DNA from 2 places in the Pseudoalteromonas rhizosphaerae genome. Region 1 is predicted to be linked to the other one. Evidence: predicted binding sites of a transcription regulator. Region 1 holds the regulator's gene; the other holds the start of a gene.
The links. The regulator sigma-54, encoded in region 1, starts transcription at its own class of promoters, with help from an activator protein. The targets are predictions, from matches to a motif close to GTTGGCACGNNNNTNGNNT.

Region 1 (4,506 bases):
GATTGACTCAGCAAGCTGGTGGACACTGAGATCTGTGGTATCAAGCATGAAATCAGCACGAGTAGTTAATACATCAAGCAACACTTTTTCTTGCTTGATGGCTAAATCCAGTGGCAAAGAATCCAAAGATAATGGGTGTAAGCGGCGGGTTTCAGAAAAGCGTTTGATCAGGGTTTGATCATCACTGTCTAAATAAAATAGCGTCGGATTTGCAAAACCAGGCAAGTATTCAAGAATGTCGTTAAATTCTTCCTGCTCTTTCGGTAAATTACGAACATCGATACTGACGGCAATTTTGTCGTAATTATCAGAGACACTGCGTACTAATGACGGTAATAAGTTAACTGGAATATTATCTACACAATAATAGCCAAGATCTTCTACAACACGTAAAGCAACAGATTTACCTGAGCCAGAACGCCCACTGATGATGATTAACTCCATGTAAATTCTCCTTCATTTAATACCAATTTTATTAAAAACATGCTCATTCTTGCTTGTTAAATAACCCACTAACTTTGTTTAAAATTATTTATATAGAACAACTATATCTCATAATTTCCACCTTGTTCTAGAGCTATTTCCCTGTTGCAATAATTACTCTCTAATTCAATACAATACAATTGGTATGACTACGATTGAGCTGCAATTACATGATACAAATCTTGGTCTGTTTTTGCGCTACGTAGTTGTTTACAAAAATCTTTGTTATTGAGTTTATCAGCAATTGTGGCTAACGTCTTCAAATGAAGTTGGCTGTCACCATCTGGTACGATGAGGGCTACAAATATATCAACTGGGCGATTATCAATCGCATCAAAATCAACCGGTGATTCACTCACTAAAATTATTGCTAGCGGGTTTTCAACACCACTCATACGGCCATGAGGGATAGCAATACCACGACCAATACCGGTACTACCTAGTTTTTCTCTCGATAGTAGTGCGTTGAGGATTTCTTGTTGTGATAGCTGAGGGAGTTGTTCATGAGCCAATTGGCTTATAAATTCAATGATCCGTTTTTTGCTATTAAAAAGGACCGCAGCTTTACTGCAGTCCTGACAAATAAGTGAGCTTAATTTCATAGTGTTAGTGTCGAGCGTGCTTCTCTTTGTGTTTAATTACTTGACGATCAAGTTTATCGATTAGTCCGTCAATAGCTGCATACATGTCTTGGTGCTCAGTCGAGGCAAATAATTCAGCGCCACTGACATGTAATGTGGCCTCTGCTTTTTGGCTTAGTTTTTCTACATCAAGAATAACATGGACATTATTGATATGATCAAAATGCCTTTCAAGCTTGGCAAACTTATTGTTTACATAGTCTCTTAATGAATCAGTAATTTCTACGTGACGACCAGTTAAATTTAGTTGCATAAGCATTTTCCTCTTGTGATTTTACGCCTTAAATCAAACTTTTACGTTGATTTGACGGTGGAATAGCCAGTGACTCGCGGTATTTTGCAATAGTCCGTCTAGCTACTTTGATACCTTGCTCTGCCAATATATCTGCAATCTTACTATCACTCAATGGTTTCGCTGAGTTTTCTGCACTGATCAATTTTCTGATCAATGCTCGAATAGCTGTCGAAGAGCATTCGCCGCCGTTCTCAGTGCTTACATGACTTGAGAAAAAATACTTTAACTCAAAAATACCACGGGGGGTATGCATGTACTTTTGTGTCGTTACGCGAGAGATTGTTGATTCGTGCATCTCAACCATTTCAGCAACGTCGTTTAGTACCATAGGTCGCATTGCTTCAGGGCCATGCTCAAAGAATCCCTGCTGTTGTTTTACAATGCAGTTAGTTACTTTGAGTAACGTCTCGTTACGACTTTCTAGGCTTTTAATAAACCATTTAGCTTCTTGCAAATGCGAACGTATAAATTGGCTGTCAGTGCTTGATTTTACTGAGCGTGACATTGCCGCATATTGGCTGTTCACTCTAATTTTTGGCATGCTGTCTGGATTAAGTTCAACCACCCAGCGACCTTTAATTTTTTTCACCGAAACATCAGGTATAACATACTCTGACTCTTCGCGTACTATAGTATCCGCAGGCTTTGGATTAAGGCTGTGGATCAATGTCATTACTTCTTTCAGCTCATCTTCTTTAAGCTTAGTCTTTTTCATCAAAGTGCGATAGTCACGACTAGCTAATAAATCGATATGATCAGTTAAAATCATTTTAGTCTCGCTAATCCAAGGAGTTGCAGGATCAAATTGATTTAATTGAATACATAAACATTCTTGTAGGCTGCGCGCAGCAATACCAACAGGGTCAAATAACTGAATGCGTTTTAACACTGCTTGCACTTCGTCTAGTTCGATTTCTTCTTCGTTATTACCTTGATTTAAGCTCTCTGCGATGTCTTCGCAGCTCAAGGTTAAAATACCTGAATCGTCAACAGCTTCAACAATCGCAATGGCAATAGCTTCATCGGTTGGACTAAAAGGTGTGAGCTGTAATTGCCACATCAGATATTCGTGCAGGGTTTCAGTTGAAGCACCTTGATAAATTGACTCATCTTCAGGCATTGGGCCGGATGACGTATTTGGCGCAGCACTCATGTATTCGTCCCAGGTGACGTCCATAGCCATTTCGTCACTTAAAGTCTCTTTACTTAATGCTTCGCTACTTTCTTGTTCATATTCGCTGGGCTTGTCGTCTGCTGATGCACTAACAGTTAAGTCATCGTTGTCTTGTTTTTGTTCGTTTTTACCAGCCGTGTCGTCTGAATATTCATGCTCTTCTAGCTCTAACAATGGATTGCTGTCGAGTGCTTCTTGAATTTCTTGCTGGAGATCCAATGTACTGAGTTGCAATAAGCGAATTGCTTGTTGCAGCTGTGGTGTCATTGTAAGTTGCTGGCCCATGCGCAGCTGGAGTGATTGCCTCATGTATCTCTAACAATCCTTTTATTGTTATCATCGTTAAGTCTAGCAGATACTTAGCCGAGCGTGGCTTTATAGCCTAAATTGCTCGCCCAGGTAAACATCGCGGACTGTTTGGTCGGCAAGTACATGCTCAGGGGTACCTGATGCAATTAACTCCCCATGAGAAACTATGTAGGCTTTTTCACAAACATCAAGGGTTTCTCGTACATTGTGGTCGGTAATAAGTACGCCAATACCACGGTTTTTAAGGTGTTCAATAATCTTCTTTATATCTAACACTGAAATAGGATCAACGCCAGCAAAAGGCTCATCAAGTAAGATAAATTTTGGATTTGCGGCTAAAGCGCGTGCAATTTCAACTCGACGACGTTCACCACCAGATAATGCCATACCTTGGCTGTCGCGAATATGTTGAATGCTAAACTCATCAAGTAAGCTGTCTAGTGCTTCTTCTCTGGCTTGTTTATTCAGCTCTTTACGAGTTTCTAAAATAGCCATCAGGTTTTGATAAACAGTTAACTTACGAAAGATGGATGATTCTTGTGGTAAGTAGCCAATCCCTAACCGTGCGCGACTGTGCATTGGCAGTAAAGTGATGTCATTATCATCAATACTTATTTTACCTTTGTCGCTAGGTACTAAACCCACAATCATATAAAAAGTGGTGGTTTTACCTGCGCCATTAGGACCCAGTAAGCCAACAATGCTGCCTGCGCTAACTTCTAAACCCACGCTTTTTACAACTTGGCGACCTTTATAGCTTTTTGCTAAAAATTCAGCTTTTAATATACTCATGGCTGCCCTTTAGGTTTGTCTTTTTTACTGTCAACAGGTACCAAAATAGTGTGTACGCGATCGTTTGAGCTTGCGCCTTTTTCAGCACTGATCAGCTGTTGGTCCATATCATAGGTAATGCTTTTGGCATTAATTTTTTGACCTGCTTGAGTGACTTGTGCATTACCAATTAACGTTAAATAGCGCTTGGCGACATCGTAACGGACTTCATCAGCACTGGCGCTCATTATTGTGCCATCAGTTTGTTTTTCTTCAAAGTAAGCAGGGTTACCAGTTGCAACAAGCAATTGTTTGTTATTGCCTAAATCTTCGCGCTTATGGACTTCAAGTCGATCCGCTTTGATACGGCGGTTACCATGAATGATTTCAACATTTTTTTCAAAAATACCGATATTATCTTTCAGTTGGGCAAGCTGCTTTTCAGCACTGATAGAGACTTGATCCGCAGGTGGTGCCGTATTTTCAGCAAAGCTTGCAAAGGCAATGAATAAGCTTGGTATCACAAGCAAGTGAGCAAATTTATTGGTCATAATATATGGTTCGCGTATGGTTAATTAGTTCTACCACTTCGGCTTTTAAGTCGGCATGGAGGCCGCGCCCAGTGATCTTTAAATTTGGTCCGATTAATTCAACTGGTTGTTCTGAACTCATGGTTTGTAGTTCAATATCAACCTGAATATTATCTGCGTTTATATGTTCAATCATGGCATTATTGGTCAGGTTTTTAGCAACCACATTACCTTCTAAAATTAATTGATGATTTTCATATAGGGTGGCTTCATCGGCATTAATTTGCCACGTTTGCTGTTGAT
Region 2 (4,506 bases), 1.4 Mb from region 1:
GATCCCGATGGGCTTTTTGCCAATGATCAACACCACCATTGATGATATCTCGTATAACTTTGGCTTTAAAAAAGAGTTTGATAATAGCTCTAGTCTTGACCTGTCATACACCTATGGTGAAAACAGCATCGATTATACCACTAGTGACACTATCAATGGTTCATACGCTAATTTGTTACGTTATGATCAAGGTTTAAGTGCTGATGATATTCGTGCCACTATTCCTCGCCAAGCGTATGCGTATGGCATGGAGTTATCACTGCAAACAATCAATCTTGATTTTACACAAGACTATGATAATTTTTCACTGGCAATGGGTGCCGAGCTTCGCACCGATGAATATCGTATTTTAGAAGGCAGTGAATACGCTTACCGTGATTATGATACTAATAATGGTGTTAATATTTACGATGGTATGAGCGGTGGTATTGGCAGCGAAAATGCAGCAGGTGGTACACAAGGTTTTGGTGGTTCATCGCCGGAATCTTCTGTGGATGAATCACGTGATGTGATTTCGTTTTACCTTGATGCTGAAACTTACATTATTGATGATGTAATTATCTCTGGCGCACTGCGTTACGATAACTACAAAGGCTTTGGTGATACGGTTAACTTTAAGTTAGCGGGTAACTGGTCGGTGACTGATGACGTTTCACTGCGCGGTGCGGTGAGTACTGGTTTTAGAGCACCATCAATGCAGCAATTGTATTTCAATAATATCAGTACCCAGTTTGTAGTTGGTCCTAATGGCGATCTAATTGCAGAAGAAGTTGGTACTTTTAGAAACGACAGCACGCTTGCACAGAGTATTGGTATTCCAAAACTTAAAGAAGAAAAGTCACAAAACATGAGCTTAGGTATTGTGTATAACGTGACGGATAATATTAATGTTACCGTTGATTATTATTCAATTGATATTGACGACCGTATTGTGATCAGTAACCGTTTAGGTAAAGGGTTGTCATCAACGCTAGATGCTGCATTGGTTAGTTCTGGCGCAGGTGCAGGGCAGTTTTTCTTAAATGGTGCAGATACCGAAACGCAAGGTGTGGATTTTGTTGCGACATGGAACACGGAAGGCTTAGGCGGTACTCTAGATTTTACATTAGCGGCTAACTTTACTGAAACCGATGTGGTTGATTTATTTACTCCTGCGGGCAGTGGTTTGGAAACTATCCCTGTCGAAGATGTATTTTCTTCGCAAGAAACCTCAATCATCGAAGAATGGCAACCACAAGACAGAGTAAACTTAAGTGCATTATATCGCCTTGAAGATTGGACGGTAAACTTATCGCTAAATCGTTATGGCGAATACACGGTTGAAGATGGCGGTCGCCAGACTTACGGCGCTGAAATTCTTACCGATGTAAAAGTAAACTATTTTGTCACAGATAACTTGTCACTAAATATTGGTGCAAACAATTTATTTGACGTTTACCCTGATAAAAATACCATAGGTAATTCTCGCTCAGGCACAATTGTTGATGCTTCTGGTAATACTATTATCAGTTCAACCGGTGTATTTGAGTACTCACGCCGTTCAGCACCATTTGGTTTTAACGGTGCTTACTACTATGTAGGTGCTGAATACCGATTCTAAAATAACTTCTCCTACGTTATTTAGTTTTGAAGGGCCGTCTGGCCCTTTTTTTGCTTTTAGTGTGATGTGAGTGCGATGGGGTAGTTATCATACTCTTTGATATTATTCATTACTGTCATTAAAGTTTGATGCGTACTGTTCTCGTCAGCGGCTATTTGTACTGTGGCGATATTATACTTCGCAGCAAACATCGCAAGGTTAGTGGCAACTTGGTTTAAGTCAATTAATCGCCCCGCAAAATACACCGCATTGCTTTGGTCAATACTAAAATGAGCACTTTTAGTTTGTTTATCAATACTGGGTTTATCTACAGGCCGTTGCAGCTCTATTGCCACAGGTTTTACAAATGAAGTTGTAACAATAAAAAATATTAAAAGTATAAATACAATATCAAGCATCGGCGTCATATCAACGTCAGCGTTTTGTGGGTTTACATGTTGTTTATTTCTCATAATGGAACCTTGTTATTTTTGATAAAATGCTGCGGCGCCACAGCGGGATAGTAGGTACCTATTAATAAGCCTAGACGATTAAAATCATGCTGTGGTTAAATAAATATGCTGTTTTTATTAATTATTTGCATTATTTTGTTATAAAAATCATTTAACTATAATTATGAGCATAAAAAAGCCCAGCGCGTGGCTGGGCTTTCATTTAAGCATTGTGGTTAATGCTTCTGCATACGGCTCATCTCCGTATGACAGCTTTGCATGGTCAGTAATACTTTAGCGAGGGCGGCTTCACAATCGTGCGGTTGTGGTTTTTTCATGGCAGCTTTAATTTCTTCAAGTGTTTTATCTTCCACTTCTTCAAGCTCTTTGACATAAATTTGGTCGTTGTTGGCACTAAATTTTGTGATCAGTGCGGTATATGCTCGGCGAGCTTCAACAGCAAAAGACGAACCATCTTCTCGTTCACCTTGCTGATTAATAGCGTAAGGCTGTAGGTTTTCAACGCTGACTTTACGTGCGTCTATCATACGCTGAAATAGCGCACCAATGGCTGGATCTTGTACTTTTTCCTGCGCCTTTTCATAAAAGTCGATGCCGCTGTTCATTACTTGGATAATGTCAGTGATATGATTTACTTCGTTTCCTTGCTGGGCATTCATAATATTGACCTCTTTAAGTTAAATGAATATTAAAGTTCAAGTAACTTAAAGCAATTGCCATTCCATTTTTAAATTATTTTAACATCATGATAATTAATACTTTTAAATTTATGTTTGCTTACTTGAAAATACCAGTAAGCAAATTTTACAGGGCTTTTGTAAGAGCGTTACTTTAATTCATCTGCAACTTCGGCTACTTTTTGGCGTAACCAAATATGACTGGCATCCCTGTGAAGTAATGGGCTCCAAATCATATCTAACTCAAATGGTGGTATAGGGAAGGGAGGCTCCAGAATTTGCAAACCGGGATCATCTAAATAAATATTAGCGGCTTTTGAAGGGAGTGTCGCAATCAGGTTCTTCTCTTTCGCTAGATGTATTGCAACGTGGTAATTACGGGTGAATGTGGCAATATTTCGGTGTTTACCAAAGTGGGCGAGCGCTTCATCAACCCAGCCAAGTTTTTGTACGTCTTTAGGATCCATACCAACCCCGACACCAAAACCTGTTTTACTTACCCAAATATGACGAGCTTTTAAATAACTATCGAGGCTAAAATTTTCAATGATCGGGTTGTCAGCTTTTACTAAACAACAAAAGCTATCTTTCCAAATACGTTTGTGATGAAACGACTGCGGTAGGTTTTCGAAACGATTTATTGCCATATCAACTTTACCGTTTTCTACATCATGAAAAGTAACATCACTTGGAGTGAGAATATCGAGTGTGGTATCCGGCGCTTCATCGTGTAATTTACTCAGTAGCTTAGGTGCTAAGGTGCTGGCAGCATAGTCACTGGCCATAATCCTAAATACCCGTTTGCTTTGGCTGGCTTCAAATTCACGGTTTGGTGCAAGCGTTTCTTCTAATGTCATTAAGATGCCACGGATCACCGGCTGCAATTCAATAGCTCGTTCAGTGGGCACCATACCATCACTGGTGCGTACTAAGATCGGATCGTTAAACAGGTTACGTAAACGTTTTAAACCATTACTCATGGCCGGCTGTGTAATGCTAAGCTGGTTTGCGGCGCGAGTAACATTACATTCGCGTAATAAGGTGTCGAGATAAACGAGTAAGTTTAAATCTATTTTACTGATATTCATTGTGTGTCCTTTCGTCTACCATTGATGGATAAAACGCTGCGCTGCTGGATAAGGGTAGATATGGCTAACGACCCCTGCTTTTATATTTCGTTGCGCTTGCTGCCAAAATGCGACGTCTAATAGTTCTGGATGTGTTTGGCTGAAAACTGCTTTGTATTGCGGGTTTGGCATTACAAAAGTGCATAACTGCTCTGGAAATACATCTTGTGGTGCCACAGAGTAACTTTGCTCATTGGTTAAGTAGTCATCATAACTTTTTGCTTTAGGCAATGCCCTAAAGTTCATGTCTGTTAAATATTGCACTTCATCATAATCATAAAAAATAATGCGTTTGTGTTTACTGACACCAAAGTTTTTAAGTAACATATCGCCTGGGAAAATATTAACGGCGATCATTTCCTTGAGTGCTTGGCCATATTCTGCAATGGCAATAGCGGCATCTTCAGTATTAGCTTTTTCTAAATATAAATTCAGTGGCGTCATGCGTCGCTCAATATACATATGTTTGATGATCAGTAAGTCGCCTTCGATGATCATTGATGAACCAATAGTTTGTTTAAGCTGTGCAAGCAATGTAGCGTTAAAACGCGCAACAGGGAATACGACGTTAGAATACTCTATGGTATCTGCCATACGACCAACCCGATCATGGCTCTTAACTAATTGGTAGCGTTTGAGAACGGTATCGC

Region 2: a site for sigma-54 is predicted at 2,760-2,778, ahead of PVK79_RS15875 (ferritin-like domain-containing protein). Genes of this name have one in related genera too.

The regions. Positions count from the first base shown of each region.
Region 1 is NZ_CP118496.1:5,065,501-5,070,006, reverse strand. Features, by position in the region: gene rapZ (RNase adapter RapZ) at 1-444, opposite strand, end outside; gene ptsN (PTS IIA-like nitrogen regulatory protein PtsN) at 633-1,085, opposite strand; gene hpf (ribosome hibernation promoting factor) at 1,090-1,377, opposite strand; gene PVK79_RS22120 (RNA polymerase factor sigma-54) at 1,406-2,902, opposite strand; gene lptB (LPS export ABC transporter ATP-binding protein) at 2,969-3,694, opposite strand; gene lptA (lipopolysaccharide transport periplasmic protein LptA) at 3,691-4,224, opposite strand; gene lptC (LPS export ABC transporter periplasmic protein LptC) at 4,214-4,506, opposite strand, start outside.
Region 2 is NZ_CP118496.1:3,687,457-3,691,962, reverse strand. Features, by position in the region: gene PVK79_RS15885 (TonB-dependent receptor plug domain-containing protein) at 1-1,600, shown strand, start outside; gene PVK79_RS15880 (ExbD/TolR family protein) at 1,657-2,052, opposite strand; gene PVK79_RS15875 (ferritin-like domain-containing protein) at 2,268-2,711, opposite strand; gene PVK79_RS15870 (LysR family transcriptional regulator) at 2,879-3,817, opposite strand; gene aceK (bifunctional isocitrate dehydrogenase kinase/phosphatase) at 3,833-4,506, opposite strand, start outside.